4 regions of the Bradyrhizobium xenonodulans genome follow, and region 3 is predicted to be linked to each of the others. Evidence: predicted binding sites of a transcription regulator. Region 3 holds the regulator's gene; each other region holds the start of a gene.

Region 1 (7,752 bases), 170 kb from region 3:
TGATGATGATCCCGCCGGATCCCGGCTCCTCGCTGCCGATCTATCTGAAGGCGCTGGGTGAGACGCTGTCGATCGCGCTGCTCGGCACCACGCTGGCGGCGGTGTTCGCGCTGCCGGTCAGCCTGCTGGCTGCGCGCAACGTCATCCCCTCGCAGATCCTGCGCTTTCCCGTGCGACGTTTTCTCGATTCGATCCGCGGCGTCGATACGCTGATCTGGGCTTTGGTGTGGATCAACGTGGTCGGGCTCGGCCCGTTCGCCGGCGTGCTCGCCATCGCCGTGTCGGATTTCGGCGCGTTCGGCAAACTGTTCTCCGAGGCGATCGAGGGCGCCGACCAGAAGCAGGTCGAAGGCATCCGCGCCTCCGGCGGCAGCCCGCTGCACGAGATCCGCTTCGGACTCTTGCCGCAGGTTCTGCCCGTGATCGCGGGCCAGGTGCTCTATTTCATCGAATCCAACACGCGCTCGGCCACCATCATCGGCATCGTCGGCGCTGGCGGCATCGGCCTCCAGCTCGCCGAGCAGATCCGCGTGCTAGAATGGCAGAAGGTGTCGTTCCTGATCCTGATGATCCTGGTCGCCGTCGCCGCGATCGATTTCATCTCGGGCAAGCTGCGCTTCGCGATTATTGGGCGCAGGGCGGTGGCCTGATCAAAGGTGCCCGTAGGGTGGGCAAAGGCGCGTCAGCGCCGTGCCCACGAATTTCTCCGACATGATCAAAGTCGTGGGCACGCTTCGCTTTGCCCACCCTACGAGCCCGGTATCGCGGAGAGAGCGCCCTCACGGCTCCACCAAAAACTCCACCCGCTCCGCCGCAAACCGCGAATGCTTCGTCACCAGCGGCTTGCCGTCGAGACCGTGGTCGGTCGCATCGACCACCAGGATCGGTCGTCCCAGCGGAAGATCCAGCCGTGCGGCATCCGTCGCGTCCACGATCCCGGCGGTGATCCGGGTCGCGCCGCGGCGATAGTCGCGCACGCCGTAATGTTCGAGCATTTTCGTCATCGATCGCGTCGCCGCGAACACCTCGCCCGCGCCAGGAAATAGTTCCGCTGACAGCCAAGTGGTGGAAACGCAGATCGGCGTGCGGTCGGCGAGGCGGATCGCCTCGATCCGCACCAGCGGCGCGCCGGTCCTCAATCCCAGTTCCCGCGCCAGTTCGCGGGTCGCGACGTCGTCGGACGCTTCGATCAGCCGGCCCTGCGGCTCGCGGCCGTCGGCGCCGACGATCTCGGAGAAGCGCGTGCGCGAGCGCAAGGGATAGGCGAGCTTCTGCGCCTCGACATAGGTTCCGCTGCCGCGCTCGGCGCGCACGAGGCCGCGCTCGGCAAGCGCTGCCAGCGCGCGCCGCACGGTGTGGCGGTTCACCCGATAGGTTTCGGCGATCTCCACCTCACCCGGCAATTTGTCGCCGGCCGCAAAGCGGCCGTCGGCGATGCCGCGCTCGATGCCGTCGGCAACGAGGCGCCACAGCGCGACGCCCGACGATGCAGTGTCTTGCATGCTCATATCGCCGGTCAGCCTAGCCCAGAAATCACGCCTTTGTCACGAAACAGTCATGGCGCTTGCGTATCAAGTTGTCTAGTATCATAGACAACTTGGATTCGGCAAGTTCTGTCACAAGCTCGGTGGATTTGGTGACCCAGCACAACAACCAGCAAGCCCAGCGCCAGGCCGCGATGGCCGTGCTGGCGCACGCGGAGGCGGGCGAGATCGCCGCTCGCCTCCGCGCTCTCGCTCTCCCGGCCCATCAGGATCTGCGCGCGCCGGAAAACGGCCTCGTCATGCTGCGCGGCCGGGTCGGCGGCGACGGCGCGCCGTTCAATCTCGGCGAAGCGACGGTGTCGCGCGCCGCGGTGCGGCTCGCCAGCGGCGAGGTCGGCTTCGGCTATGCGCTGGGGCGCGATGGCGAGAAGGCGCGGCTGATCGCATTGTGCGACGCGCTGGCGCAGTCGCGGGATTTTGAAACGGCCGTGGAGCGCGACGTGATCGCGCCGTTACGGGAGCAGCTTATGGTCAAGCGCAAGCAGGCGGCGGCCGAGACCGCTGCGACGAAGGTTGATTTCTACACCATGGTGCGCGGTGAGGGGTGAGATCATGACCACGATTGCGGAATTGCCGCCGGGGTTCGCCGACAAGGTGTTGTCGGCGCAATCGACCTTTCGTTCGGTCATGGACGCGATGGCGCGACCGGGCTCGGTCCAGCGCATCGTGCCGATGGCGGGAGCGCCCGGATTGATGATGCGCGGCACCGCTGCGATCGCGCTGACGCTGTTCGACCACGACACGCCGCTGTGGCTCGACGCACGGATGGCCGAAAGCCCCGACGTCGTGAAATGGCTCAAGTTCCACACCGGCGCGCCGGTCGTGCAGGACTCCTCGATCGCGAGCTTCGCGCTGATCAGCGATGGCGTCCTGTTGCCGACGCTCGAGCGCTTCGCGCTCGGCACCAACGAATATCCGGATCGTTCGACCACGGTGATCATTCAGATCGAGAGCCTTGATTCAGGGCGCAGCTTCGAGCTGCGCGGCCCCGGCATCGACGGCGTCGCAATGCTCCAGGCCTCGGTCAAGCCTCTCGACCTGTTCGAGCGTCTGCGCATGAACGAGGCGCTGTTTCCGCGCGGCATCGACGTGGTGCTGGTCGCCGATGACGCCGTGGTCGCGATCCCCCGCACCACGCGCGTCGTGAGCAAGGAAAGCTGAAGCATGTATGTCGCAGTCAAAGGCGGCGAACGCGCCATCGAGAACGCCCATCGCCTGCTCGCCCATGCGCGGCGCGGCGACCAGACCGTTCCCGAGGTCACGCTCGACCAGATCTCGGAGCAGCTCGGCCTCGCGGTGGACCGCGTCATGAGCGAAGGCTCGCTCTACGACCGCGAGCTCGCGGCGCTGGCGATCAAGCAGGCGCGCGGCGATCTGATCGAGGCGATCTTCCTGGTCCGCGCCTTCCGCGCCACGCTGCCCCGCTTCGGCGCGAGCGAGCCTGTCAACACCGGCGCGATGCGCGTGCTGCGGCGGGTGTCCGCGACCTTCAAGGATATTCCCGGCGGCCAGATCCTCGGGCCGACCTTCGACTACGCGCATCGCCTGCTCGATCCTTCGCTGGCCGAAGGCTTCGTGCCTGAGGTGCCCGCGACGTCCGATGCATCGACCGCGCCGACGCCGCGTGTCACCGATATTCTCGGCCGCGACGGGCTGATCGAATCCTCGCCGCAAGCCGAGGACGGCGCCAGCGTCGGCGATCTCACCCGCGAACCGCTGAACTTTCCGGCTGATCGCGACCTGCGCCTGCAAAATCTCGCGCGCGGCGACGAGGGCTTCCTGCTGGCGATGGGCTATTCCACCCAACGCGGCTATGGCCGCAACCACCCCTTCGTCGGCGAGATCCGCTTCGGCGAGGTCGAGGTCGAGTTTTTCGCCGAAGACGTCGGCTTCGCCGTGCCGCTCGGTTCGATCGAGCTGACCGAATGCCAGATGGTCAACCAGTTCAAGGGTTCTGCGACGGAAGCGCCGTGCTTCACCCGCGGCTATGGCCTCGCCTTCGGCCAGAGCGAGCGCAAAACCATGTCGATGGCGCTGGTCGACCGCGCGCTGCGCGCCCGCGAGCTCGGTGAAGAGGCCGTGGCCCCCGCGCAAGATGAAGAATTCGTGATGTCGCATTCGGACAACGTCCAGGCGACCGGCTTCGTCGAGCATCTGAAGCTGCCGCACTATGTCGACTTCCAGTCCGAGCTCGGCCTGCTCCGCAAGCTGCGCAAGGAATTTGCCGAGGCCAATGCGCCCGATGCCATGAAGGAGGCCGCGGAATGAACGCGCCCGCCTACAATTTCGCCTATCTCGACGAGCAGACCAAGCGGATGATTCGCCGCGCCATCCTGAAGGCGATCGCGATCCCCGGCTATCAGGTGCCGTTCGCCAGCCGCGAGATGCCGATGCCCTATGGCTGGGGCACCGGTGGCGTGCAGGTCACCGCCGCGATCCTCGGCCCCGACGACGTGCTGAAGGTGATCGACCAGGGATCGGACGACACCACCAATGCGATCTCGATCCGAAAGTTCTTCGCCAAGACCGCGGGCGTTGCCACGACGACGGCGACCGAAGACGCGACCGTGATCCAGACCCGCCACCGTATCCCCGAGACGTCGCTGCACGCAAACCAGGTTCTGGTCTATCAGGTGCCGATCCCGGAACCCCTGCGCTTCCTCGAGCCGCGCGAGACCGAGACGCGGCGCATGCATGCGCTCGCCGAATACGGCCTGATGCATGTGAAGCTCTATGAAGACATTGCCCGCTTCGGCCACATCGCGACGGCCTACGCCTATCCGGTGAAGGTCAACGCGCGCTACGTGATGGACCCGTCGCCGACGCCGAAATTCGACAATCCCAAGATGGACAATTCCTCGGCGCTGCAGCTGTTCGGCGCCGGCCGCGAGAAGCGGATCTACGCGATCCCGCCCTACACGCAGGTGGTGTCGCTCGATTTCGAGGATCATCCCTTCGAGCCGTACCGCTTCAACGCGCCCTGCGCGCTGTGCGCCGCCGAGAATTCCTATCTCGACGAGATCGTCACCGACGACCAGGGCGGGCGCATGTTCGTCTGCTCGGACACGGATTATTGCGAGGGTCGTCAGGCCGCCGGCCATCACGGCAGCCTTAGCGCCGCGCCATACAAGGAGAAGGCGGGCTCCCATGGCTGATGCTCTCGAAAACGATCAGCCGCTGCTGGTCGCAAATTCCCTCAGCAAGTCCTATGGCCGCATCGCCGCGTGCCGCGACGTGTCGTTCGCGCTCTATCCCGGCGAAGTGCTGGCGATCGTCGGCGAATCGGGCTCGGGAAAGTCGACGCTGCTGCAAATGCTGTCGGGCCAGCTCGCGCCGAGCGCCGGCCAAGTCTCCTATCGGATGCGCGACGGAATCACCCGCGATCTCACCACGCTCGGCGAAGCCGAGCGGCGCTTCCTGTTCCGCACCGATTGGGGCTATGTGCACCAGGATCCCGCGCAGGGCCTGCGCATGGCGGTGTCGGCCGGCGCCAATGTCGGCGAGCGCTTGATGGCGGTGGGCTGGAATCACTATGGCCGCATCCGCGACAGCGCCTCCGACTGGCTGACCCGCGTCGAGATCGACATCGCGCGCATCGATGATGCGCCGCGGACCTATTCCGGCGGCATGCGCCAGCGCCTCCAGATCGCCCGCAACCTCGTCACCGAGCCGCGGCTGGTGTTCATGGACGAGCCGACCGGCGGCCTCGACGTCTCCGTGCAGGCGCGCCTGCTCGACCTCGTGCGCAGCCTCGTCGCCGAGCTGCATCTCGCCGTCATCATCGTCACCCACGATCTCGCGGTCGCGCGGCTGTTGTCGCACCGGGTGATGGTGATGAAGGGCGGCCGTGTCATCGAGACCGGTCTCACCGACCAGGTGCTCGACGATCCCCGCGAGCCCTATACCCAGCTCCTCGTCTCCTCGATCCTGCCGCCATAAGCTTACAACATGAGCCAGCCAATGACCGCCATGATCGAAATTGCCGACGCGAAAAAGACTTTTACGATGCATCTGCAGGGTGGCATCGAGCTGCCTGTCGTCAGCGGCGTGACCTTCCACGTCAATCCCGGCGAGTGCGTCGTGCTGTCGGGGCCATCAGGCGCCGGCAAATCGTCGATCCTGAAGATGATCTTCGGCAATTACCGCTGCGACTCCGGCCGCATCGGCATCCGCCATCGCGGCGCAGTGGTCGATCTCGCCGCCGCCGAGCCGCGGCAGGTCCTCAACATCCGCCGCGCGACCATCGGCTATGTCAGCCAGTTTCTGCGCGCGGTGCCGCGCGTTGCGACCATCGACGTCGTCGCCGAGCCGCTGATTGTCAACGGCATGGCACGCGCCGATGCGCAAGTCCGCGCAGGCGAGCTGCTGCACCGCCTCAATATCCCCCAAAGGCTCTGGCAGCTTCCGCCCGCGACCTTCTCCGGCGGCGAGCAGCAGCGCGTCAACATTGCGCGCGGCTTCATCTCGGACCTGCCGATCCTGCTGCTGGACGAGCCGACCGCTTCGCTCGATGCCGCCAACCGCGCGGTGGTGGTCGAGCTGGTCGCTGAAAAGAAGCGCCAGGGCGTCGCCATGGTCGCCATTGTCCATGACGACGAAATCCGCCATTTGATTGCCGACCGTATCGTCGACGTCACCAGCTTTGCCGCCGCGGCCTGAAGGAAATTGAAATGAACGCCAAGCCGAAGGAATCATTGATCGCCAACGCCAGGATCGTGCTGGCGGACCGGGTGATCGAGCAGGGCTGGCTCGCTCTTGCCGATGGACGCATCGCCGAGATCGGCGAGGGCAGGGCGCCTGCGGGCGCAGAGGATGCCGGCGGCGACCTGATCATGCCCGGCCTGATCGAGCTCCACACCGATCATCTCGAAGCGCATTACGTGCCGCGGCCAAAAGTGTTCTGGAATCCGGTCGCAGCCGTGATCTCCTATGACGGCCAGCTCGCAACGTCGGGCATCACCACCGTGTTCGATTCGCTCCGGGTCTGGCGCGAGGACGGCGCCGAGGAAGTCGACGGCCGCGCCGGCGTGCTCGCCGCCGCGATCACGACCGCGCGCGAGGCCGACCTGCTGCGCGCCGATCACTTCCTGCATCTGCGCTGCGAAATCCCGATGCCGAGCGTGGTCGAGGAGGCCAGGGAGCTGATCGACCGGCCCGACGTCAAGCTGATGTCGCTGATGGATCACACGCCGGGCCAGCGCCAGTTCCGCGACGAGGTCAAGCTGCGCGACTATTACCGCGGCAAGGGCGGCGGCAAGACCGATGTCGAGCTCGACGAGCTGTTCGCCAAGCGCTTCGAATATCAGAGGCTCTATGCTGCGGCCAACATGCGCGAGATCGTGTCGCTCGCGCATGAGTACAAAATTCCGCTCGCCAGCCACGACGACACCACCGAGGAGAACGTCGCGGACGCCGTGCGCGATCGCGTCTCGGTGGCGGAATTCCCGACCACGCTGGAGGCCGCGCGCGGCCTGCACCAGGCCGGCATCGACATCCTGATGGGCGCGCCGAACGTCGTGCGCGGCGGCTCGCACTCCGGCAACATCGCCGCGGTCGATCTCGCCCGCGAAGGCCTGCTCGACATCCTGTCGTCGGATTACATCCCGTCGAGCCTGCTGATGGCCGCGCTGCAACTGCCCGAGCATGTTCCCGCCATCAGCCTCCCCGCGGCGGTTCGCACCGTGACCAAGGCGCCGGCCGAGGCGGTCGGCCTCACCGACCGCGGCGAGGTCGCAATCGGCAAGCGCGCCGATTTGATCCGTGTCCACATTGCCGGCAGCGTTCCCGTCGTCCGCAGCGTCTGGCGTGAGGGAAGCCGCGTCGCATGAGCGAGACCGCGACCATGGCACAGGACGAAGCTGGCCGGATCGGACCCGGGCGGCTCGTGCTCGTGGTCGGTCCCAGCGGCGCCGGCAAGGACACGTTGTTGCGGCTCGCGCAAACCGCCTGCATCGATGATCACAATGTCGTCTTCCCGCGCCGTGTCGTGACCCGCGAATCCTCCGCCGACGAGGACAATCTGGCGATGAGTCACGACGACTTCCGCCGCGCGCGCGAGCACGGCGATTTCGCCGTGCATTGGGAGGCGCACGGGCATTCCTATGCTTTGCCGCTGGACATCAATGACGACATCCGGGCCGGGCGCGCGGTCGTCGCCAATGTCTCGCGCACCGTGATCGGCGCGCTGCGCCAAGCCTATGCCAACGTC
Region 2 (7,752 bases), 3.9 Mb from region 3:
GCCGACGATCCTGAACGCGGCCGGCAACACCACGACGACACCGGGACGCTTCAAATTCGACATCGACAGGAACGTCGCGGACGCCGGTGTGCGCGCCCGCTTTGAAACCGCCGCGATCAGCCACGCTGTGACCTTCCAGGGAAGCTACTACACAGATCAGGTCGGGCGCGGATCTGTGAACGGAACGCCGGTGCTGTCCAATATCTACGCGCCAATCGCCCGCCCGGAGCAACTCGTTGCGGCTCCTGCGACCATACCGAAACTCTCGGACAGCGAACTGACCGGCCTTGCGCTGGCCGACACCATGTCGGTCTTCCAGGAACGCCTGCAACTGACCGTCGGCGTACGGCAACAGGGCGTCAAGGGGACCAACTACAATACCACGACGGGCGCCGTGACGTCCGCCTACGACCAGACGGCGTACACGCCGATGGTCGGCCTCGTCGTGAAGCCGTGGAGCAACGTTTCGCTGTACGCCAACTACATCGACGGGCTCAGCAAAGGCGATACCGCACCGATGGGGGCGGCCAATCAAGGCGAAGTCCTCGCGCCGTATTTAGCAAGCAGAAGGAAGTGGGCGCGAAGGTCGATTTCGGCATGCTGGCGACCACGATCAGCCTGTTCGAGATCACCAAGCCGTCGGGGCAGACCGGAGCCGGCAACGTCTTCCGAGCCGATCAGGAGCAGCGCAATCGCGGCGTGGAATTCAGCGTGTTCGGCGAGGTGCAGCCAGGCATTCGCGTCCTTGGCGGCGTGACGCTGATCGACGCGGAGCTGACAAAAACGAGCACGGCAGCCAATCTCGGCAAGACGCCGATCGGAGTGCCCCAGGTGCAAGCCAATCTGTCTGCCGAATGGGACACCCCGTTCGCGCCTGGACTGACGCTGGTCGCGAACACCATCTATACCGGGCACCAATATCTGAACGGGGCGAACACACAGGTCATCCCGGCCTGGACGAGGCTCGATCTGGGAGCCCGCTACAACACACGGATCAACAACCGGCCGGTGACGCTCCGGGCTCTGGTCCAGAACGTGTTCGACACCAACTACTGGGCCGGCGTCGCGAGCTTCTCCGCATTGTCGCAAGGCGCGCCGCGAACACTATTATTGTCGATGTCGACAGATTTCTGAGCCTGGGAGGCCGCCCGTCTACCGTCGGACGATCGAGCCGGCGCGGCTCACCAGGCGCGCGAGTTGCTTGAAGCGGCTGCCGACGCGGTCGGCGACGAGGTCGCCGAGCCGGTGCTCGAACACCAGCATCAGATTGCGGGCCCGGCTGCGGAAATGCGTGGCGGGCAGCACGCCCGGGCGCGCCGCCGAGATCAGGTGCGCGACGCGGAAAGCCGCGCCCAAGAGGCGGGCGCGTTCGAGCTGGGCCGGCGTCAGCAATTCCTGCATCGTCACCGGCGGCTGGTTCTCCTCGCTGAGGCCCGCATAGCGATAGAACACGGAGAGGCCGACGAAGGCGCGCTCGGTGTGGGTGATCGCGCCGAAATTGCCGTTGACGACGAGGCTCAGCGTCTGCTCGCCGCGATGGTCGGGATGCACGCGCCAGCCGATATCCGAGAGCAGGCACGCGGTGTGACGCAGGCGGCGATCCTCGTCGGTCTCGCGCAGCTTGACCACGCGCGCGAGACGGTCGGTCCAGGCAATCAGCTCGCGGGCGTGCTTGGCCGAGCGCGACAGCAGCTGGTTCAGCTCTTCGGCCGCGCAGATCAGTCCGTCCTTGTTGCGCTCGGACTCCGGCAGCTTTTCGTGCAGCAGGCCCTCGCGCACGCCGAAGGTCGAGAACACGATGGTCTTGGGCTTTGCGACGCGGATGATGTGCTCGAGCACCAGCGCCGCATAGGTGAGGAGCGGGCGCCGCGCATCGGCGACGACCTCGATGTCGGCGAGCGTGTTGCTGGCCGCGAGGCGGCGCAGACGGCGCGAGAAGTCGAGCGCCTCGGCGGCCGAAATCGAATAGCCGTGCATCACCTGGAGCGGATAGCCGCTCTGGATGATGTGGATGCGTGCGAGCGCGCGCCAGGTGCCGCCGACCGCGTAAAAGGTGCGGCCGCGGCCCGCGATGAGCAGCTCGACCTCGTCGATCTCCTCCCGCACGATCCGGTCGGCGCGCTTGAGCGATTTGTGCGCGAGGTCCTGGAGCGCGAGGCCGCCGAGCGGCAGCGTCACGCCGCTGCGCACGGCGTTCCGGCGCACGTCGATCAGCTCGAGCGAGCCGCCGCCGAGATCGCCGACGATGCCGTCGGGATGATGGATGCCAGAGATGACGCCGAGCGCCGACAGCCGCGCCTCGCGCGGGCCCGACAGGATCTCGATCTTCACGGCGCAGATGCGCTCGGCCTTGGCGATGAAGTCGGGGCCGTTGGAGGCGTCGCGGCAGGCCGCGGTCGCGATCGCGAACACGCGTCCGACCTGCATCACCCGGCACAGCGCGCGAAAGCGCCTCAGCGAGGTCAGCGCCTTGTCGACGGCATCAGGGGCGAGCAGACCCGTGCTCTGCACCTCGCGCCCGAGGCCGCACAGCGTCTTCTCGTTGAAGATCGGGATGAGGCTCCGCGTCAGTCCCTCGTAGACGACGAGACGGACCGAGTTGGAGCCGATGTCGATGACCGCGACGCTCGTGCCGCGCTTGCGCGGCCGCTTCACGTCGCAGATCCCGGATCAGGATTGATGACGTTCATTACGGCGCGTGAGGCGGCGCGGCGAGGATTCCTTGAGCGACTTTCCACGGCCAGACAGACTCGGATTTGTCATGAAGTAGTTGTGCACGTTGAAAGGCTCCTCGCCCTTCGCGGTCTTCATACGCGTTGAAGACCCGTCCGGCAATAACTGCCAGCTCTGCTCATTGTCCTTCAGATTCGCGACCATGATCTGTTCGAGAACCTGCTGATGCACCGTGGGATTTTGCAGCGGACACAGCACCTCGACGCGGCGGTCGAGGTTGCGCGGCATCATGTCGGCCGACGAGATATACACAGCCGCTTTCGTGCTCGGCAGGCCCTGACCCATGCCGAAGCAATAGATTCGGCCATGTTCCAGGAAGCGCCCGATGATCGACTTGACGCGGATGTTCTCCGACAGGCCGGGAATGCCGGGCCGCAGGCAGCAGATGCCGCGCACCACGAGCTCGACCTGCACGCCGGCCTGCGAGGCCTCATAGAGCGCGTCGATGATGTCGGGGTCGACCAGCGCATTCATCTTCATCCAGACCGCACCGGGACGGCCGTGCCGCGCATGCGCGGTCTCGCCCTGGATGTGCTCGATGATGCGCTTGCGCAAGGTCAGCGGCGACACCGCCATCTTTTCCAGATCGCTCGGCGCGGCATAGCCGGTGATGAAGTTGAACACGCGCGCGGCGTCGCGGCCGATGGTCGGATCCGAGGTGAAGTACGAGAGGTCGGTATAGATGCGCGCGGTCACCGGGTGATAATTGCCGGTGCCGGTATGGACGTAGGTCGTGAGGCTGCCGCCCTCACGGCGCACCACCATCGAGAGCTTGGCGTGCGTCTTCAGCTCGAGGAAGCCGTAGACGACCTGCACGCCGGCGCGTTCGAGGTCGCGCGCCCAGCGGATGTTGGCTTCCTCGTCGAAGCGCGCCTTCAGCTCGATCAGCGCGGTGACGGATTTGCCGGCCTCGGCGGCTTCCGCGAGCGCGCGGACGATCGGCGAATTGTTGGAGGTGCGGTAGAGCGTCTGCTTGATCGCGACGACATCGGGGTCGCGCGTGGCTTGCTGGAGGAACTGCACCACCACGTCGAAGGATTCGTAAGGGTGATGGACGACGAGATCCTTCTGCCGGATCGCAGCAAAGATGTCGCCGCCATGTTCGCGCACGCGCTCCGGATGGCGCGGCACGTAGGGGGTGAATTCGAGGTCGGGCCGGTCGAGGCGGGTGAGCTGCGAGAGCTCGTTCATGGCCAGCACGCCGTCCACGAGGAACACCTCGTCGTCGGCGGCCGAGAGCGCGTGCTGCACGAAGCTGCGCAGCTCCTCCGGCATCTTGGCGTCGATTTCGAGCCGGATCACCGATCCGCGGCGGCGGCGCTTCAGCGCGGTCTCGAACAGGCGGACGAGGTCTTCGGCCTCTTCCTCGATTTCGAGCTCGGAGTCGCGGATGATGCGGAAGGCGCCCTGGCCCTGAAGATTGTAGCCGGGGAACAGGCGGTTGATGAACAGGCCGGTCGCCTGCTCCAGCGAGATCAGCCGGACGACCTTGCCCTCGGTCGGCAGCCGGATGAAGCGGTCGATCTTGCCGGGCATGCGGATCAGCGCGTTCATCTGCTTGCCGTCGGCCTCGCGCGTCAGCTGGAGCGCGATGGTGAAGCCGAGGCTCGGAATGAACGGGAAGGGGTGGGCTGGGTCGATCGCGAGCGGCGTCAGCAGCGGGAACACGTTGTGGAGGAAGTAGTCCTCGATCCAGGTTCGCTCAGCCTTGGTGACGTCCTTGCCTTCGACCAGCGCGATGCCGACACCGGCCAGCGTCCCGCGCAGGTCGGCCCAGATCGCCTGCTGATCGCTGGCAAGCCGCGAGACGGTGCGGTTGATCAAGGCGAGCTGCTCGGACGGCGTCAGGCCATCGGGGGCGCGTTCGGCAATCCCCTCGCGCACCTGGGCCTTGATGCCGGCGACGCGGACCATGAAGAACTCGTCGAGATTATTCGCCGAAATCGACAGGAATCGCACCCGCTCCAGCACGGGATGGTTGAGATTGACCGATTCCTCCAGGACGCGGCGGTTGAAATGCAGCCAGGACAGCTCGCGATTGATGAATCGCTCGGGGCTCGAGGCAATCGCCGGCAGTCCCTCGGCTTCCGTGACTTTTTCTTTTGTTTCAACAGCTTGCGCGGAGTCCATGAGAAGTCGGTCCATCCAGTTCGCCCCAATTTGCGACTTATGCGCAAAATCGGCGGGAGCATGTGTTAGTCCGATGACGTTTCGATGACATTGATGTTCCGCTGCCATGCCGCGTCAAGCGGCTTGGAGGCGGGCGGCTGGTCAGGCGTCCCGTAGCAGCTCAGCGGCCAGCGCCCTCGTGACAGGGCGGCCGAGGCGCAGGGCCTCGCTGTCGAGCAGTTCGACGGCCTGCCGGGCGGCGGCCGAGGACCGCTCCAGGCGGGTGGCGAGGTAGCTGACCACGCTCTCGTCCACGGCGAGCTGGCGATCAGCGCAGAATTTGACGATCAGGCCGCGGAAGAGCTGGTCGTCGGGTGGCAGCAGCGAGATGACAGGCACGGCGCGCAGGCGCGAGCGCAGGTCGCGCAGCTCGATCTCGAGCGATGCCGGCACCTCGCGGCCGGTGAAGAGGACATAGGCGCCGTCCTCGCGGGCGAGGTTCATCAGGTGGAACAGGGCCCGCTCGTCGAACTCTTTGGCCTTGAGATCCTCGACCACCAGCGCGCCGGTGGCGAGCGCGCCCGGCACGGCGTCGGCGGTCAGCCCGTTGGCCGCGGCCGAGCGGGCGCCGGCATCTTCGGCCCAGATCGCGGCAAGATGGCTCTTGCCGCTGCCTTCGGGGCCGGCCAGCCACATGATCCGGTTCGGCCATTCCGGCCATGCGTCGATGAGGGCAAGACCGGCTTCGTTGGCGGGACCTTCGAGGAAATTGTCCCGGCTGAGGCTCTCCGCATGCGGAAGCGAGAACGCCAATTGTCGGGGGGGAACGCGGCCTGCCACGCTTGCTTTGCTCCGTGCCGGCATGCCGGCTTCGTTTGAAGAGATTCGACTTAATCGAGCGGGAGTTGGCCTTTTACGGGGCCGCATCTAGCTCATTTGGCCTCGATCGTGCTCATGTGCCGCAGCCACTCGACGAGATAGAGCGACACCGAAGAGAGCGTGAAGACCGTGACGAGGCCCATCAGGATCATATCATAGGGCCCGGGCTTGAAGCCGAAGGCGAGGGAGGCCAGCACTAGCGCCGCATAGGCCACCTGGGCCGCGGTGTTGAGCTTCGACACTTTCGAGGGCTTCATCTCGACCGGCTTGTCAAACAGCCAGGACACGATCACCGCCGTGACGATCATGATGTCGCGCGACACCACCAGGATCACGATCCAGCGCGGGATGTCGCCCCAGATGCCGAGCGCCAGATAGATCGAGACCAGCAGCGCCTTGTCGGCGAGCGGATCGAGCAGGGCGCCCAGCTCGCTCGTCATGTTGAAGCGCTTGGCCAGGAAGCCGTCGACGGCGTCGCTGATGCCGGCAATGAGGAAGACGGCGAACGCCACCTCCATTTGGCTCGACACGATGGCCCAGACGATGATCGGGACCAGCAGGATGCGGCCCAGGGTAATGATGTTCGGAATACTCACGCGGCGCTTCCCGGCACCCAATCTGACCTCGAATCCGGCCCCCTTTGAGGCTGAACCGGTTGATATCTCTACATAGTATACGGAGGGGCGCCATGCGAGCCATTGCGCGTCCCCGGAATTCGACGTAACCAGCCGCAAACCCACTGGAAATCGGGCATGACCGACCGCAAAAACGGCCTCACTTACGCCGATTCAGGCGTCGATATCGACGCGGGCAACCGCTTGGTCGATCTGATCAAGCCGATGGTGCGTGCCACCGCACGGCCCGGCGCCGACGCCGAGATCGGCGGATTCGGCGGCCTGTTCGACCTCAAGGCGGCCGGATTCAAGGACCCCGTCCTGGTCGCCGCCACCGACGGCGTCGGCACCAAGGTCAAGATCGCGATCGAAACCGGCCTTCATGGCGGGATCGGCATCGACCTCGTCGCCATGAGCGTCAATGATCTCGTGGTGCAGGGCGCCGAGCCGCTGTTCTTCCTGGACTATTTCGCCTGCGGCAAGCTCGATCCGGAGGCGACCGCCTCGATCGTCGCGGGTATCGCCGAAGGCTGCCGCGAATCCGGCTGTGCCCTGATCGGCGGCGAGACCGCCGAGATGCCCGGCCTCTACAAGGATGGCGACTACGATCTCGGCGGCTTTGCCGTCGGTGCCGCCGAGCGCGGTACGCTGTTGCCGCGCAAGGATATCGCCGCGGGCGATGCCGTGATCGGCCTTGCCTCATCGGGCGTGCATTCCAACGGCTTCTCGCTGGTGCGCAAGATCGTCGAGCAGTCCGGTCTCGGCTTCGAGGCGCCGGCGCCGTTTTCTCCAGTGATGACGCTCGGCGGCGCGCTGCTGACGCCGACCCGGCTCTACGTCAAATCCTGCCTACGCGCGATCCGCGAGACCGGCGCGGTCAAGGGGCTCGCCCACATCACCGGCGGCGGTTTCACCGACAACATTCCGCGCGTGCTGCCGAGCCATCTCGGCGTCGGCATCGATCTGGCGCGCCTGCCGGTGCTGCCGGTGTTCAAATGGCTGGCGGCCCAGGCCGGCATTGCCGAACTCGAAATGCTGCGCACCTTCAACTGCGGCATCGGCATGATCGCGATCGTGGAGCCCGACAAGGTCGATCGGGTCGTGCAGGTCTTCACCGATGCCGGCGAGACCGTGGCGCAGCTCGGCACCGTGATCCCGGCCGAGGGCGAGCATCGCGTCGTCTATAACGGCCATCTCGACCTGGCGCTGTGATGAAGCGACGCGTCGCCATCCTGATCTCCGGCCGCGGTTCCAACATGTCCGCGCTGATCAAGGCAGCAAGCGCGGCGGATTTTCCGGCGGAGATTTCGCTCGTCGTCTCGAACAAGGCCGATGCGCTCGGACTCGAGCGCGCCAAGGCGGCCGGCGTGACAACGCTGGTGATCGAGAGCAAGCCGTTCGGCAAGGATCGCGCGGG
Region 3 (7,752 bases):
TTCACCAACTACCTCGCCAAGGCCAGCGCGGACTGGAAGAGCAAGGTCGGTGAGGGCACCGCGGTCGAGTGGCCGGTCGGCGTCGGCGCCAAGGGCAACGAAGGCGTGTCGGGCAACATCGGCCAGACCAAGAACTCGATCGGCTATGTCGAGTACGCCTATGCCAAGCAGAACAAGCTGACCTACACCGGTCTCGTCAACAAGGCCGGCAAGCCGGTGCAGCCGACCGTCGAAGCCTTCCAGGCGGCCGCCTCCAACGCCGACTGGGCCAAGGCTCCCGGCTACTACGTCATCCTGACCGACCAGCCCGGCGAGAAGTCCTGGCCGATCACGGCGGCGACCTTCATCCTCATGCACAAGGAAGCCACCGACAAGGCGGCCTCGCAGGAAGCCATCAAGTTCTTCCGCTGGGCCTTCAAGAACGGCGGCAAGGCGGCTGAAGAACTCGACTACATCCCGATGCCCGCGGGCGTCGTGACCCTGATCGAGAAGACCTGGGCTGCCGAGATCAAGAGCTAAGGCGCTCGTGCCCCGGACCTCGCGCCGGGATCTCCTCTCAAGACCTCCGCTCCGGATGCGCATCGCGCCGCATCCGGAGCGCAAGACCGACAACAAGACCTATAAAATAAGACCTGCAACAAGCGTATATAAAACGGGTACAGGGGATCGGCGTGGCTGAGATGGCTGTCGAGAGCAATGTAATTGATGCCGCCGGACCTTATGATCGCGCCAAGGCGTTGAGCGCGTTCAAGCTCGGTGACATCACGTTTTACTGGATCACGCGGCTCAGCGCGATCTCGGTGCTGCTGATCCTCGGCGGCATCATCATTTCGCTGATCGTCGGGGCCTTCCCGGCGATGAAGGAATACGGCCTCTCCTTCCTGTGGACGCAGCGCTGGGCGCCGTCGGCAGATCCCCCCGTGCTCGGCGCGCTCGGGCCGATGTACGGCACGCTCGTCACCTCCTTCATCGCGATGCTGATCGCCATTCCGGTCGGTCTCGGCATTGCGATCTTCCTCACCGAACTCTGCCCGCAATGGCTGCGCCGTCCGATCGGCATGGCGATCGAGCTGCTCGCCGGCATTCCCTCGATCATCTACGGCATGTGGGGCTTCTTCGTGCTTGGCCCGTTCCTGGCCAACACGTTCCAGCCCTTCATGATCAGGGTGTTCGACGGCGTCCCCGTGCTGGGCGCGATCTTCGCAGGTCCCCCGTCCTATCTCAGCCTGTTCAACGCCGCGCTGATCCTCGCGATCATGGTGCTGCCCTTCATCACCTCGATCTCGGTCGACGTGTTCAAGACGGTGCCGCCCGTCCTGAAGGAAGCCGCCTACGGCGTCGGCTGCACCACCTGGGAAGTCGTCCGCAGCGTGGTGATCCCCTACACCCGCGTCGGCATCATCGGCGGCGTCATGCTGGCGCTGGGGCGCGCGCTCGGCGAGACCATGGCGGTGACCTTCATCATCGGCAACTCGTTCCGGATCTCTTCATCGATCTTCGCCCCGGGCACCACGATCTCGGCGGCGATCGCGTCCGAGTTCGCCGAGAGCGACGGTCTGCACCAGTCCGGCCTGATCCTGCTCGGCCTGCTGCTGTTCGTGCTGACGTTCTTCGTGCTGGCGGGCGCGCGGCTGATGCTGATGCGGCTGGAAAAGAAGGCGGGGAACTAAAGCCATGAACCCGATCTATTCAAGCCGCCGCCGCAAGGACATCGTGGTCCGCGGGCTCTGCATCGCAGCCGCCGCCTTCGGCGTCACCTGGCTCGCGCTGATCCTGGTCACGCTGCTCTACAACGGCCTGTCCGGCCTGAACCTCGAGCTCTTCGCCGCGGACACGCCGCCTCCGGGCTCGACCGAAGGCGGTCTGCGCAACGCGATCGTCGGTTCGATCATCATGACCGTGATCGGCGTCGGCATCGGCGCGCCGCTCGGCCTGTTCGCCGGCACCTATCTCGCCGAGTACGGCCGCAACGACAAACTGACCTCGGTGATCCGCTTCATCAACGACATCCTGCTGTCGGCGCCCTCGATCATCATCGGCCTGTTCATCTACGGCGCGGTGGTGGTGCCGATGCGCGGCTTCTCGGCGATCGCCGGCAGCCTGGCGCTCGCCGTCATCGTGATCCCGGTGGTGCTGCGCACGACCGAGGACATGCTGCTGCTGGTGCCGAACGCGCTCCGTGAGGCGGCGTCCGCGCTCGGCCTGCCGCGCTCGCTGGTGATCAAGCGCATCGCCTATCGTGCTGCCCGATCGGGTCTCATCACCGGCGTGCTGCTCGCCACCGCCCGCGTCGCCGGCGAGACCGCGCCGCTGCTCTTCACCGCGCTGTCGAACCAGTTCTTCAGCCTCGGCCTGAACAAGACGATGGCGAACCTGCCGGTCACCATCAACAACTTCGTCCAGAGCCCCTACGCCTATTGGAAGCAGCTCGCCTGGAGCGGCGCGCTGCTGATCACGATCACCGTGCTTGCCCTGAACATTGGCGCGCGCATCCTTGGCGCCGAAAGGACCGCAAAATGACCGATCTTTCCGTATCGATGAGCGCGTCCGGCGGACTGCCGCAGGCGCCGGTGCTGCCGGATGCGCCTGCCAAGGTGACGGTGCGCAACCTCAACTTCTATTATGGCGAGCACCACGCGCTGAAGAACATCAACCTGGCGCTCGGCACCAACCGCGTCACGGCGTTCATCGGCCCGTCGGGCTGCGGCAAGTCGACCCTGCTGCGCATCTTCAACCGGATGTACGACCTCTATCCGGGCCAGCGCGTCACCGGTCAGCTCATGCTCGACCAGACCAATATTCTCGACCCCAGGCTGGACCTCAATCTGCTGCGCGCCCGCGTCGGCATGGTGTTCCAGAAGCCGACGCCGTTCCCGATGACGATCTACGAGAACATCGCCTTCGGCATCCGCCTCTATGAAAAGATCTCCAAGTCCGAGATGGACGGCCGGGTCGAGAAGGCGCTACGCGGCGGCGCGCTGTGGAACGAGGTCAAGGACAAGCTCAACGCCTCCGGCCTGTCGCTCTCCGGCGGCCAGCAGCAGCGCCTCTGCATCGCCCGCACCGTCGCGGTGCGGCCTGAAGTGATCCTGTTCGACGAGCCCTGCTCGGCACTCGACCCGATCTCGACCGCCAAGGTCGAGGAGCTGATCCAGGAGCTGTCCGAGAACTACACGATCGCGATCGTCACCCACAACATGCAGCAGGCGGCCCGCGTCTCCGACAAGACCGCCTTCATGTATCTCGGCGAGCTGATCGAGTTCGACGACACCAGCAAGATCTTCACGTCGCCGACCGACCGGCGCACGCAGGATTACATCACCGGCCGGTTCGGCTGAGGAGACGGGACATGGGTTCTGAACATACCGCAAAAGCCTTCGACACCGACCTCCAGGAACTCACTCGCCTGGTCGCGGAGATGGGCGGCATCGCCGAGCGCATGATCGTCGATTCCGTCGACGCGCTGATCCGCCGCGACGTCGCGCTCGGCCAGCGTGTCGTCGCCATCGACGCCGAGCTCGACGCGCTCCAGAAGAAGATCGAGGAGCGCGCCGTGCTGACCATCGCGCGCCGCCAGCCGATGGCGGTGGACTTGCGCGAAATCGTCGGCGCCATGCGCGTCGCGACCGATCTCGAGCGCATCGGCGACCTCGCCAAGAACATGGGCAAGCGCGTCGCGGCGCTGGAGACCGATTTCCATCCGCTCAAGCTGTTCCGCGGCCTCGAGCACATGACCGACCTCGTGCAGCAGCAGGTCAAGTCGGTGCTGGACGCCTATGCCGCGCACGATCTGCCGGCGGCGATGGCGGTGTGGAAGGGCGACGAGGAAGTCGACGCCATCTGCACCTCGCTGTTCCGCGAGCTCCTCACCTACATGATGGAGGATCCGCGCAACATCTCGTTCTGCATCCATCTGATGTTCTGCGCCAAGAACATCGAGCGTATCGGCGACCACGCCACCAACATCGCCGAGACCGTGTTCTACATGATCGAGGGCCAGGCGATCACCGACAAGCGGCCGAAGGGCGACATGACGACGTTCGCCACGACGGTCCCGAATACTTGAAGACTTAAGGAGCGACGACACCATGGGCGCACGCATTATGGTGGTTGAGGACGAGGAAGCTCTCACCGAGCTTCTCCGCTACAACCTCGAAGGCGACGGCTATGACGTCGAGACGGTGATGCGCGGCGACGACGCCGACACCCGCCTCAAGGAGCACATTCCCGATCTGATCGTGCTCGACTGGATGCTGCCGGGGCTCTCCGGCATCGAGCTGTGCCGGCGGCTTCGCACCCGTCCCGAGACCAAGCAGCTCCCGATCATCATGCTCACCGCGCGCGGCGAGGAGAGCGAGCGGGTGCGGGGACTTGCGACCGGCGCCGACGACTACATCGTCAAGCCGTTCTCGGTGCCTGAGCTGCTGGCGCGCGTGAAGGGCCTGCTGCGGCGCGCAAGCCCCGAGCGGCTCGCCACCGTTCTGGCCTACGGCGACATCGAGCTCGACCGCGACAAGCGCCGCGTGGCGCGCTCGGGCCGGCCGATCGATCTCGGCCCGACCGAATACCGCCTGCTGGAGTTCTTCCTGGAGCATCCGGGCCGCGTGTTCTCGCGCGAGCAACTGCTCGACAGCGTCTGGGGCCGCGACATCTACATCGACGAGCGCACCGTCGACGTACATATCGGCCGCCTGCGCAAGCTGCTCAATCTCGGCCGCGAGCAGGACCCGATCCGCACCGTCCGCGGCGCCGGTTACGCGCTGGACGACCGGTTTGCCAAGGCGGAGCAGACGTAAGGCCGGCTGCAAGCAGGCAAATAAAAAGCGCGCCGGGTGGCGCGCTTTTCTTTTTCTCGCTCGTCCTGGTTTGTGCCGGAACGATGTCGTCTGGTGCAGTGATCAGCGCGGACCCGGCTTCGGTGCCGCGCGGCGGCGATCGGCGGCCGGCTGATACGCAACCCGCGAGTGCTGGGCGCAATAGGGCAGGCCCGACAGCGCCTTGCCGCCGCAGAAGAAGAAATCCGGGCTCGAGGGATCGCCGACCGGCCAGTGGCAGGTCGCCTCGTTCAATTCCAGCAGCGACAGCCGCTGGCTCATCGGCACCACGTTGTCGTAGGTAACAGGTTCGGCCTCGACCTCGACCTCGAAGGCCTGCGCCAGCGCGGTGTTGCCGCGCGCGATCGGGCGGCTCACCCGCATCATGTGCTGCGCGGGACGCGCCTTGCGCGGCCGGGGCGCAGCAGACGAGGGGCTCTTGGCGCGGCCGGACAGACCGAGCCTGTGCACCTTGCCGATCACGGCGTTGCGGGTGACATTACCGAGCTCTGCCGCGATCTGGCTGGCCGACAATCCGGCCTCCCAGAGCTTCTTCAGTTGCTCGACGCGATCATCCGACCAGGTCAAAACCGTCATTGCACCCTTTCCTTCGCCGCGCGCCAGCCACCCTGGGGCTGCACTGCGAATGCCTAAGCCTCGAAAAACCCGTGCCGCCAGAATCCCTTAAGGCTCGCCGGGCACCGAGAGCCGCCCGAACGTTTACGCCGGTACATGAGGACTTAGAGATCAGAACTTCCGCACGAGATGTCGTATCTGACAAGCCAAACGCTACAATATGGCGTGACTCACGCGCAAGAGTCCGCCGACTCGCTTCCACATGTTCCGTGGCCAAAATCCCGCAAAATCGTCACCGCAAGACTACGGATTCAGCGTTTCGCGAGGCTTTCCGGCCGGCATTGACACCCGTCTTGCCAAGCATAAGATGCTCCCGCGTGCCGCCCTTAAAAGGCGGCACGTTTCGTTTTCCGGGCCGGTTGATGGTGCGTTGCGCAATGCACGCTCACGCCGTCCGCAACATCAAGTGACCGTCATGTCTAACAGCGCAGCACCGCATTTGCTCCCCGTTTTCGCCAGGTCCGACCTCGGTTTCGAGCGCGGCGAAGGCTGCTGGCTGATCGCGACCAATGGCGATCGCTATCTCGATTTCACCTCCGGCGTCGCAGTGAACGCGCTCGGCCATGCCCATCCCGCGCTGGTCAAGGCGTTGCAGGAGCAGGCCACCAAGCTCTGGCACATGTCGAACCTGTTCCAGAGCCCGGACGGCGAGAAGCTTGCTGCGCGTCTGTGCAACGAGAGCTTTGCGGACTTCGTGTTCTTCTGCAATTCCGGGGCGGAGGCGCTGGAGGGTGTGATCAAGCTGGTCCGCCATCATCACTTCTCCAAGGGGCATCCGGAACGCTATCGCATCATCACCTTCGAAGGCGCCTTCCACGGCCGCACGCTGGCAACGCTCGCCGCGACGGGATCTGCAAAATATCTCGAAGGCTTCGGTCCGCCGATGGACGGCTTCGACCAGATCCCGCACGGCGACATCGAGGCCGTGAAGAAGGCGATCGGTCCGCAGACCGCCGGCATCCTGATCGAGCCGATCCAGGGCGAGGGCGGTGTGCGCTCGGCAACGCCCGCCTTCCTCAAGGCGCTGCGCCAGCTCTGTGACGAGAAGGGCCTGCTGCTCGCGTTCGACGAGGTGCAGACCGGCATGGGCCGCACCGGCGACCTCTTTGCGCATCGCCGTCTCGGCGTCGAGCCCGACGTGATGTCGCTGGCGAAGGCGCTCGGCGGCGGCTTCCCGATCGGCGCGGTGCTGGCGACCGCGGATGCGGCGTCCGGCATGGGGCCGGGCTCGCACGGCTCGACCTTCGGCGGCAACCCGCTGGCGATCTCCGCTGCGAACGCCTTGCTCGACGTCATGCTCAAGCCCGGCTTCTTCGACCACGTGCAGAAGATGTCGCTGCTGCTCAAGCAGAAGCTCGCCTCCGTGATCGACCGTCATCCTGACATCGTCAATGAAGTGCGCGGTGAAGGTCTCCTGATCGGCATCAAGGCCGTGGTGCCATCAGGCGATCTTGTCGCCGCGCTGCGCAACGAAAAACTGCTCACGGTCGGCGCCGGCGACAACGTCGTGCGTTTCCTGCCGCCCTTGATCGTCACCGAAGCCGAGATCGAGGACAGCGTCGGGCGGCTGGAGCGCGCCTGCGCCGCGCTATCGTCGAGCCAGACCAAGCGGGCGGCAAGCTGATGAGCAAGTCGCCCAATAAAGCACCGAAGCACTTCCTCGATATCAACGAGCTGCCGTTGTCGGAGCTCAAGAGCATGCTCGCTGCGTCTTCCGCGATGAAGGCGAAGCAGAAGGCGCATCAGCCGGTCAGGCCGCTCGAAGGCAAAACGCTCGCGATGATCTTCGAGCGTCCCTCGACCCGCACCCGCGTGTCGTTCGACGTCGCCATGCGCCAGCTCGGCGGCGAGCCCATCATGCTCACCGGCGCCGAGATGCAGCTTGGCCGCGGCGAGACCATCGCCGACACCGCGCGCGTGCTGTCGCGCTATGTCGATGCCATCATGATCCGCATCCTCAATCACGAGGCGCTGCTGGAGCTCGCGGAGCATGCGACCGTGCCCGTCATCAACGGCCTGACGCGGCGCTCGCACCCGTGCCAGGTGATGGCCGACCTCATGACCTATGAAGAGCATCGCGGCCCGATCGAGGGCCGGACGGTGGCCTGGACCGGCGACGACAACAACGTGCTGGCCTCCTGGGCGCACGCGGCCGAGCGCTTCAAGTTCAAGCTCAATGTCGCGACGCCGCCGGAGCTTGCCCCGAAAAAGGCGATGCGCGACTTCATCAAGGCCACGGGTGCGCCGATCGTGCTCGGCACCGATCCCGAAGCCGCCGTGAAGGGCGCCGATTGCGTCGTCA
Region 4 (7,752 bases), 170 kb from region 3:
GACGGCATCCGCCAGATCATCGATCCCTATTTTGCAGGCAAGCGCGAGGAGGCGAAGGCCGCCTATGAGCGCTGGCTGCCGCTGATCAATTACGAGAACCGTCAATGCGGCCTGATCGCCTGCAAGGCCATGATGCAGGCCGGCGGCGTGATCAAGTCGGACGCCGTGCGGCATCCCCTGCAGCCGCTGCATCCGGCGACGCGCGCGGGATTGCTGGAGCTCGCCAAGGAGCGCGACGCGCTGGCGCTGCGGTGGGGCAAGTAACTCTCTCCGCCGCCATTGCGAGGGCGGACAGACGAAGCAATCCAGACTGTTTCCGTGCAAGAAATCTGGATTGCTTCGCGAAGCCTGTCATCGGGCCGCGCATCGCGCGGACCCGTTGGCACGCAATGACGGGTCTGCCCATTTCGGCTGAAGGCGTCGAATTAGCGCGGCTTGGGCGGTTTCCCGCAGCCCGGCGATGACATATTGTACGCCGGCCAACCAGGCCCTGCGGAGCATCTCGAACCATCGCGTAACAACTTCATTATGCCGTTATCCCGAGTCAGGTTGGCGCGAACCGACAGAACAGGGAGGCAGTGCCATGACGATGAGGCCGGATCCCACCTTTCACGCATCGCCCAGGCTCGCGATGGAAGCACCTGCGGAGAACTTTGCCTACACGTTGTTGCTCAGTCCGGATTTCTCGAAGCCGGATGCTCTCGCGGTTATCGACGTCAAGCCCGGATCGCCGACCTACAGCCAGATCGTCCACACCGTGACGATGCCCAACAAGGGCGATGAGTTTCATCATTTCGGCTGGAATGCCTGCTCCTCCGCCTTGTCTCCGCTCGCCGGACACGCGTTCATCGAGCGGCGCTATCTCATCATCCCCGGGCTGCGCTCGTCGCGGATCTACATCATCGATACCAAGCCCGATCCGACCCAAGCCAGGATCCACAAGATCATCGAGCCCGAGGAAGTCTTCAAGAAGACCGGCTACTCGCGGCCGCACACCATCCATTGCGGGCCGGACGGCATTTATGTGAGCACGCTGGGTGGCGGCGGCAAGGACGGCACCGACGGACCTCCAGGCGTCTTCATCATGGATTGCGAGACGTTCGAGGTCCTTGGACGATGGGAGATCGACCGCGGTCCGCAGACGCGGCACTATGATTTCTGGTGGAACCTGCCGCGCGACTACATGGTGACGAGCGAATGGGCGTTGCCGCCGCAGTTCGAGAACGGGATCGTCCCGGAGGATCTGCTGTCGAACAAATATGGCCATTGCCTCCACTTCTGGGATCTCCGCGCCCGGCGCAACGTGCAGACCATCGACCTCGGCGCCAATCATCAGATGGCGCTGGAGGTGCGGCCCGCGCACGATCCGGTTCGCGAATACGGCTTCGTCGGCGTCGTGGTCGACACCACCAACCTCGAAGCATCGATCTGGACCTGGTGGCGCGAAGGCGGGAAATTCCATGCCGAGAAGACGGCGACGATCCCGCCCGAACCCGCGGATAAGGAGAAGCTCCCGCCGCTGCTGCAGGGATTTGGCGCCGTGCCGCCGCTGGTGACCGACATCGACCTGTCGATGGACGACCGGTTTCTCTATGTCTCGTGCTGGGGCACGGGTGAAATGCGCCAATACGACGTCAGTGATCCGCGCAAGCCGAAGCTTGCAGGCTCGGTTCATATCGGCGGCATCGCGCGCCGCACGCCGCATCCGAACGGCAAGGCCTTTGCGGCAGGTCCGCAGATGGTCGAGATCAGCCGCGACGGCAAGCGCGTGTACTGGACCAATTCGCTCTATTCCACCTGGGACGACCAGTTCTATCCCGATGGGGTTCCTGGCGTGGAGGTCATGGCCAATGTCGGTCACAACGGCGGCCTCGAGCTCGACAAGGACTATTTCGTCAGCTTCCCCGACGGGTATCGTGCGCACCAGATCAGGCTGGAGGGCGGCGATTGTTCGACGGACTCCTTTTGCTACCCGTCGGTCTAGATTGGGGGCATGCGAGCCCGGCGCTTGGCTGGCTGTGGCTCGCACTTGTTGCGAGCGGTCTCTACCACGGGGTCAATCCAGGAATGGGATGGCCGCTCGCCGTTTCGGCCGGGCTCATGGACAAGAGTCCGCGCGCGCTCTTTCGTGCGTTGTGGGCCCTGGCGGCCGGACATCTCCTGGCAACACTTCTCGTACTGTTGCCATTCGCGTTCCTGCTCGTGCTGGCCGAGTGGCAGCGTTCGATCCAGCTCGTCGCGAGCCTTCTCGTCATCGGCTTCGGCGTCTATCGGTTGATCGCGCGGCGCCATCCCCGCGCGCTAACACGAATTCCGCCAACGCAATTGGCACTCTGGTCGTTTGCCGTCGCCATTGCTCACGGCGCCGCCTTGATGCTCGTGCCGATCTACCTCGGGCTCTGTCAGGCCCTCCAGCTCGATGCTGGCCATGAGGCGGCGGGCGCGCTGATGAAGGCAAGCTTCGGGACGGCGGTGCTGGTGTCCCTGGTGCACGTGACCGCCATGGTCAGCGCCGGCGGATGTCTGGCGTGGCTGGTCTACCGCTATCTGGGCTTGAAGTTCGTCTCGCGAAGCTGGTTCAATCTGGATGCGGTCTGGGCAACCAGCCTCGTTCTGGTCGGCGCGGTGGCGCTCGCCTTCAATCTCGCGAGCTGGCGCTGATATCTACTGCGCCAAGGCCCACTCGCCGATGATGCGGAATCTTGCCGTCGCATCGTCCTGCTTGAACAGCGCGAGCCGATCGATCGCCAGCGCATCGAGCTGCAACGCCGCAAACCGCGCCCTCAGCATCTCCAGAATCGGCCCGCGCCGTTCCGCATCCAGCCGCCCCGTCAGCGTCATGTGGAAGCGGAATTCTTCCATCACGTAGGGATAGCCCCAGCGGTCAAGATAATCGCGCTGCCGTTCGCTCAGCTTGTCGGGCTTGCGCCGCGCACGGTCCTCGGCCGTCAGGTCTGGACGAAAAGAGTCGAATTCGCGAACGCACTCGGCGGCGAATTCTTGCAGCGCACCGACGGGCTCGGCCGGAATGACGGCGATGAAGCCGCTGATGGAATCGACGACCGGCCGGACCACCGGGATCGGCCGCGCCTTGCCGGCGAATGCCGCGCAGACCGCGGCGAGCTCGGTCTCAGTCTTGCCGGACGCCAGCGTCATCGGCGCCTTCAGCGTGCCGTGAAAGCCGTATTTGCGGGGATCGGCGGTGATGTCGCGCCAGTCCGGCGCGACATGCAGTGCCTCATGCGGAAACGAAACCTCGTCGCCCGTATAGGCATCGTAGCCGAGCAGCTCAGCGCCGAAACGGGTGAGGGCGCTGTCACTGCCTGCGGCAAAATAGATCGCGTAGCGGGGAAAACCTGTCATCACCTCAGCATAACCAATTTATGCCGCGACGACAGCCTCGCGCGGCGTCGCCGCCGCTGCGAGCAGCCGTGCCGCATCGGTGAGATGCACGAGCTTGCCGCCGGATATCACGGCGATCAGCCGCGGCCGCAGCTTCACGGTGTCATCGACCAGCAGGATGTCGGCGCGGTATCCTTCGGCGAGCACGCCGCGATCAGTCAGGCCGGTCGCGCGTGCCGGCCCCCCGGAGACCAGATCCCAGGCCTTCGTCAGCGGCACCACGCCATCGGCGGCGAGGCGAAACGCAGCGAGAAGCTGCGCCGGATAATAATAGTCCGACGCCAGCACCGAGCAGAGCCCCTTGGCGATCATGTCGGAAGCCCTGGTCCAGCCGGTGTGGCTGCCGCCGCGCACGACGTTCGGCGCGCCATAGACGATGGCATCGCCGTGGCTTGCCGCCGCCTGCGCCGTCTCCTCGTTGATCGGAAACTCCGCGATCAGCGCGCCCATGGCGCGATACTCCCCGCGCATCGCCGGCGTCGCATCGTCATGCGAGAGCATCCGCACCTCGGCGGCGCGGGCGGCAGCAGCCAGCCGCGAAACGGAAGCCGGCACATCCGCAGCGCGGGATACGACGCGTTCGACCAGCCGGTCGAAATCCTCGCTCGACAGCCCGGTGCGCTCCACCATGCGGTTGCGCTTGCGCGGATTGGAGATGTCGGCAACGACCCCGTCCATGTGGTCGTTGAAGGCGAACAGGTCGACGCGGCCCTCAGTGAGCCACTGGCTCATCTCTTGCTCGGCGTCGAGATTGTAGGTCTCGTGGCGCAAATGGAAGCGGGTGTCGGCGGCGAATTGCGGGCGCTGCCGCTCGATCGCCTCCATCAGGCCGCGCGCGTTGGTTGTGCTGCGCAGGCCCGGCTCCCACGAGCAGGTCGTGGCGTGGAATACAGTGGTGATGCCGTTGCTGATCGCCTGGCGGTCGCTGTCGGCGAGCGCGACGTCGATCGGGAAGTCGACGCCGGCGCGCGGCATCATCTGGCGCTCGAAGGCATCGCCGTGCAGATCGACGATGCCGGGCAGCACCAGCAGGTTGCGTGCGTCGATCGCAAGGCGCGCGCGGCCGCGGGAGGCATCGACCTGCGCTATGTCCATTCCGGAGACGCTGATCGAGGTCTCGACGAGCTCGGCGCCGATCAGAGCCCGACCGCCTTCAAGGAAAATGTCTGTCACGCGATGGCGCTTTTCTTGCTGCTGCGGGAGGAATTTGTCCGTGCTTCATATGTCGCGAGGAAATCTTCAATCCCGAGCCGGCGGAAATCGGGCAGCGCTGCACGCAATTTGTCGTGATCCCAGTCCCACCAGGCGAGGCGTGCGAGCCGGCCGGCGATCTCCTCCGAGAACCGCCGCCGCACGATGCGCGCCGGATTGCCGGCGACGATGGTGTAGGCCGGCACGTCCTTGGTGATGATGGCGCCGGCCGCGATCACTGCGCCGGTGCCGATGTTACGGCCCGGCAGCACGATGGCGCCATGGCCGATCCAGACGTCATGGCCGATATGGACATGATGCTGGCGGCGCCAGTCGAAGAACTCGGCGTCGTCGCTCTCACCTTCGAAGTAGGTGCTCGAACGATAAGTGAAATGCGCCTGCGTCGCGCGGTGCATCGGATGATTGCCCGGATTGATCCGCGTCATGGCTGCGATCGAGCAGAACTTTCCGATGGTGGTGTAGGTGATCTGGGAATCGTTCACGACATAGGAGTAATCGCCCATGGCCACTTCGTGCAGGATGGTGCGCGCGCCGACCTCGGTATAGGCGCCGAGCCTGGTCTCATGGAGCTTCGCCGTGGGATCGATGGTCGGCTGGACCGAAAGGAGCTTGGCGGCCATGTTGCATCCGAAACGCGGGGGCGAGCGCTTCTCTTCGAGCGGCTTGATGACGATGTCATGACGCCGCGATGACAGGGGATGGCGTGTGTTGGATCGCCGCACCGCAATGCACGTGTCACACAAGTGTCAAGCGCCGGCGTTAGCGGTTGGCTCCAGCTACTCTGGAGTCCTGCATGCTGGTGGTTGAAGGTCTGACGTGCCGCTTCGGCGCAAAAGCCGCGGTGGACGACGCTTCGTTTCAAGTCTCCCCCGGCGGCTTCGTCGGTGTGATCGGGCGCTCCGGCGCCGGCAAGTCGACCATGCTGCGCATGATCAATCGCCTGGCGACGCCGACGCAGGGCCGCATCCTGTTCGACGGCCTCGACGTCACGGCGCTGCGCGGCAAGGAATTACGTCAGTGGCGCGCGCGCTCGGCGATGATCTTCCAGCAGTTCAACCTGGTCGGCCGGCTCGACGTTCTCACCAACGTCCTGATGGGGCGGCTCGCGACGATGCCGGCCTGGCGCTCGCTGACGCAGACCTGGCCCGAGCACGACAAGGCGCTGGCGATGTCCGCGCTCGAGCAGTTCGACATCGCCTCGCTCGCCGCCCAGCGCGCCGACCAGCTCTCCGGCGGCCAGCAGCAGCGTGTCGCGATCGCCCGCGCGCTGGTGCAGCAGCCCGACATCATCCTCGCCGACGAGCCGATCGCCTCGCTCGACCCGCGCAACACCAAGATCGTCATGGATGCGCTGCTGCGCATCAACAAGCATTTCGGCATCACCGTGCTCTGCAATCTGCATTCGCTCGATCTGGCCCGCAGCTATTGCGACCGCCTGATCGGCATGGCGCAGGGTCGTGTGGTGTTCGACGGCGCGCCGGCCGCGCTGACCGATCACGTCGCGCGCGAGCTTTACGATCTCGAAGCCACCGATGTCATGGGCGGCATGCCGGTCCCGGCGCCCGAGGGCGTGCCGGCACTTGGAACGGCCGCGGCGGCCTAAGCCGCGCCACCTGTTTTGTTGCAAGTTTTGCGTCAACCGACCCCAACCAATGAAGAGGGTACCATGATCACTCGCAGATTAGTTCTCGCCGGCGCTGCCGCGCTTGCCTTCACCGCCTCCGCTTCCGCCGAAGACTGGAAAGTCAAATATCCCGAGCTGACCTTCGCAGTTGTTCCGGCCGAGAACGCCTCCGGCGTCACCGAGCGCTGGGCGCCGTTCATGAGCTATCTCTCCAAGGAATTGGGCGTGAAGGTCACGCTGCGCATCGCCAACGACTACGCCGCCGTCATCGAAGGCCAGCGCGCCGGCAATATCCACATCGCGAGCTACGGCTCGGCCTCGTTCGCGCGCGCCCGCCTGACCGGCGTCAAGACCGATGCCTTTGCCAACGACATCAACGCCGACGGCTCGACCGGCTATTACTCCGTGTTCTTCGTCAAGGCGAACAGCGCCTACAAGAGCATCGACCAGCTCAAGGGCAAGAACCTCGGCCTCGTCGATCCGAACTCGACCTCCGGCAACAACGTGCCGCGCTTCGAGCTCGACAAGATGGGCATCGCCGACGCTGACGGCTATTTCGGCAAGGTCGTGTTCACCGGCAGCCACGAGAACGCGATGCTGGCGCTGGCGCAGGGCACGGTCGACGTCGCCGCCAACCAGTGGACCAGCGACGACGATTCGACGTTGGCGCAGATGCTGACCAAGGGCATGCTGAAGAACGCCGACGGCTCGCCGATGAAGAAGGACGATTTCCGCATCATCCACAAGTCGGCGGCGATCATCAACGGCCCCTATGCCTATAACTCCGACCTGCCGGACGACGCCAAGGCGGCGATCACCAAGGCGTTCTTCGATGCGCCGGCCAAGGACAAGGTGGCCTTCGATCGCCTCCAGGATGGCCAGAAGAAGGGTTTTCATTCCGCCACCACCAAGGATTGGGATGGCACGATCGAGCTGATCAAGTTCGTCGATGCACTGCGTAAGAAGAAGGCGTCCTGAGTTTTTGGGACGAGCACCTCGAGCCGGGTCGATGGACCCGGCTCTTTCTCTTTTGACCTTTTGATCGGCCACTCTTTTTGATCCGATGACCGTCGCGGTTTCGATCCTCCCCGAGCAACAACTCGCCGTGCTCAACGCCGCCTATCGCCAGGCGGTCGCGCGCAGGCGATGGCGCCTCCTGTTGGGCATTGTGGTCTTTGCTGCCGCGCTGGTGCTCGCCGCGGTTGGCGCCGAAGTGAATTTGCGCACGCTGTTCACCTATTTCGGCAACTTTCTCAGCTATTTCGACCGCATCTTCACGCTCGACAGCGGCCAGCGGGTCTGGACCGATGTCGGCGAGTGGCTCTGGGGCTGGCGCAAATGGCTGAGGATGCTGGGCGAAACGCTGCTGATTTCCTATGTCGGCACGCTGATCGGCGCGACCTTCGCGTTTTGCCTGAACTTCTTCGCGGCTGAAAACACCTCGCCGGCGCCCTGGTTGCGCTTTGTCGTGCGGCGCCTGCTGGAATTCGCCCGCACCGTTCCCGGCATCGTCT

The links. The regulator PhoB, encoded in region 3, activates phosphate uptake and scavenging genes when phosphate is short. The targets are predictions, from matches to a motif close to TGTCATNNANCTGTCAT.
Region 1: a site for PhoB is predicted at 1,543-1,559, ahead of phnF (phosphonate metabolism transcriptional regulator PhnF). Genes of this name have one in related genera too.
Region 2: a site for PhoB is predicted at 4,937-4,953, ahead of I3J27_RS16760 (RNA degradosome polyphosphate kinase). Genes of this name have one in related genera too.
Region 4: a site for PhoB is predicted at 5,292-5,308, ahead of phnC (phosphonate ABC transporter ATP-binding protein). Genes of this name have one in related genera too.

What each region holds. Positions count from the first base shown of each region.
Region 1 covers NZ_CP089391.1:7,762,701-7,770,452, reverse strand. The annotation lists gene phnE (phosphonate ABC transporter, permease protein PhnE) at 1-650, shown strand, start outside; gene phnF (phosphonate metabolism transcriptional regulator PhnF) at 780-1,508, opposite strand; gene phnG (phosphonate C-P lyase system protein PhnG) at 1,628-2,092, shown strand; gene phnH (phosphonate C-P lyase system protein PhnH) at 2,097-2,705, shown strand; gene I3J27_RS36680 (carbon-phosphorus lyase complex subunit) at 2,709-3,812, shown strand; gene I3J27_RS36675 (alpha-D-ribose 1-methylphosphonate 5-phosphate C-P-lyase PhnJ) at 3,809-4,699, shown strand; gene phnK (phosphonate C-P lyase system protein PhnK) at 4,692-5,483, shown strand; gene phnL (phosphonate C-P lyase system protein PhnL) at 5,505-6,203, shown strand; gene I3J27_RS36660 (alpha-D-ribose 1-methylphosphonate 5-triphosphate diphosphatase) at 6,215-7,372, shown strand; gene phnN (phosphonate metabolism protein/1,5-bisphosphokinase (PRPP-forming) PhnN) at 7,369-7,752, shown strand, end outside.
Region 2 covers NZ_CP089391.1:3,602,164-3,609,915, forward strand. The annotation lists partial or broken gene I3J27_RS39085 (TonB-dependent receptor) at 1-463, shown strand, start outside; gene I3J27_RS39090 (TonB-dependent receptor domain-containing protein) at 598-1,134, shown strand; gene ppx (exopolyphosphatase) at 1,153-2,655, opposite strand; gene I3J27_RS16760 (RNA degradosome polyphosphate kinase) at 2,671-4,863, opposite strand; gene I3J27_RS16765 (P-loop NTPase family protein) at 5,005-5,682, opposite strand; gene I3J27_RS16770 (CDP-alcohol phosphatidyltransferase family protein) at 5,775-6,317, opposite strand; gene purM (phosphoribosylformylglycinamidine cyclo-ligase) at 6,474-7,547, shown strand; gene purN (phosphoribosylglycinamide formyltransferase) at 7,547-7,752, shown strand, end outside.
Region 3 covers NZ_CP089391.1:7,936,578-7,944,329, reverse strand. The annotation lists gene pstS (phosphate ABC transporter substrate-binding protein PstS) at 1-519, shown strand, start outside; gene pstC (phosphate ABC transporter permease subunit PstC) at 681-1,670, shown strand; gene pstA (phosphate ABC transporter permease PstA) at 1,675-2,520, shown strand; gene pstB (phosphate ABC transporter ATP-binding protein PstB) at 2,517-3,338, shown strand; gene phoU (phosphate signaling complex protein PhoU) at 3,350-4,066, shown strand; gene phoB (phosphate regulon transcriptional regulator PhoB) at 4,089-4,796, shown strand; gene I3J27_RS37535 (GcrA family cell cycle regulator) at 4,899-5,411, opposite strand; gene I3J27_RS37530 (aspartate aminotransferase family protein) at 5,866-7,074, shown strand; gene argF (ornithine carbamoyltransferase) at 7,074-7,752, shown strand, end outside.
Region 4 covers NZ_CP089391.1:7,771,082-7,778,833, reverse strand. The annotation lists gene I3J27_RS36745 (dihydrodipicolinate synthase family protein) at 1-264, shown strand, start outside; gene I3J27_RS36740 (selenium-binding protein SBP56-related protein) at 584-1,984, shown strand; gene I3J27_RS36735 (hypothetical protein) at 2,068-2,661, shown strand; gene I3J27_RS36730 (DUF1045 domain-containing protein) at 2,665-3,363, opposite strand; gene I3J27_RS36725 (alpha-D-ribose 1-methylphosphonate 5-triphosphate diphosphatase) at 3,382-4,575, opposite strand; gene I3J27_RS36720 (transferase hexapeptide repeat family protein) at 4,572-5,234, opposite strand; gene phnC (phosphonate ABC transporter ATP-binding protein) at 5,408-6,217, shown strand; gene phnD (phosphonate ABC transporter substrate-binding protein) at 6,281-7,216, shown strand; gene phnE (phosphonate ABC transporter, permease protein PhnE) at 7,302-7,752, shown strand, end outside.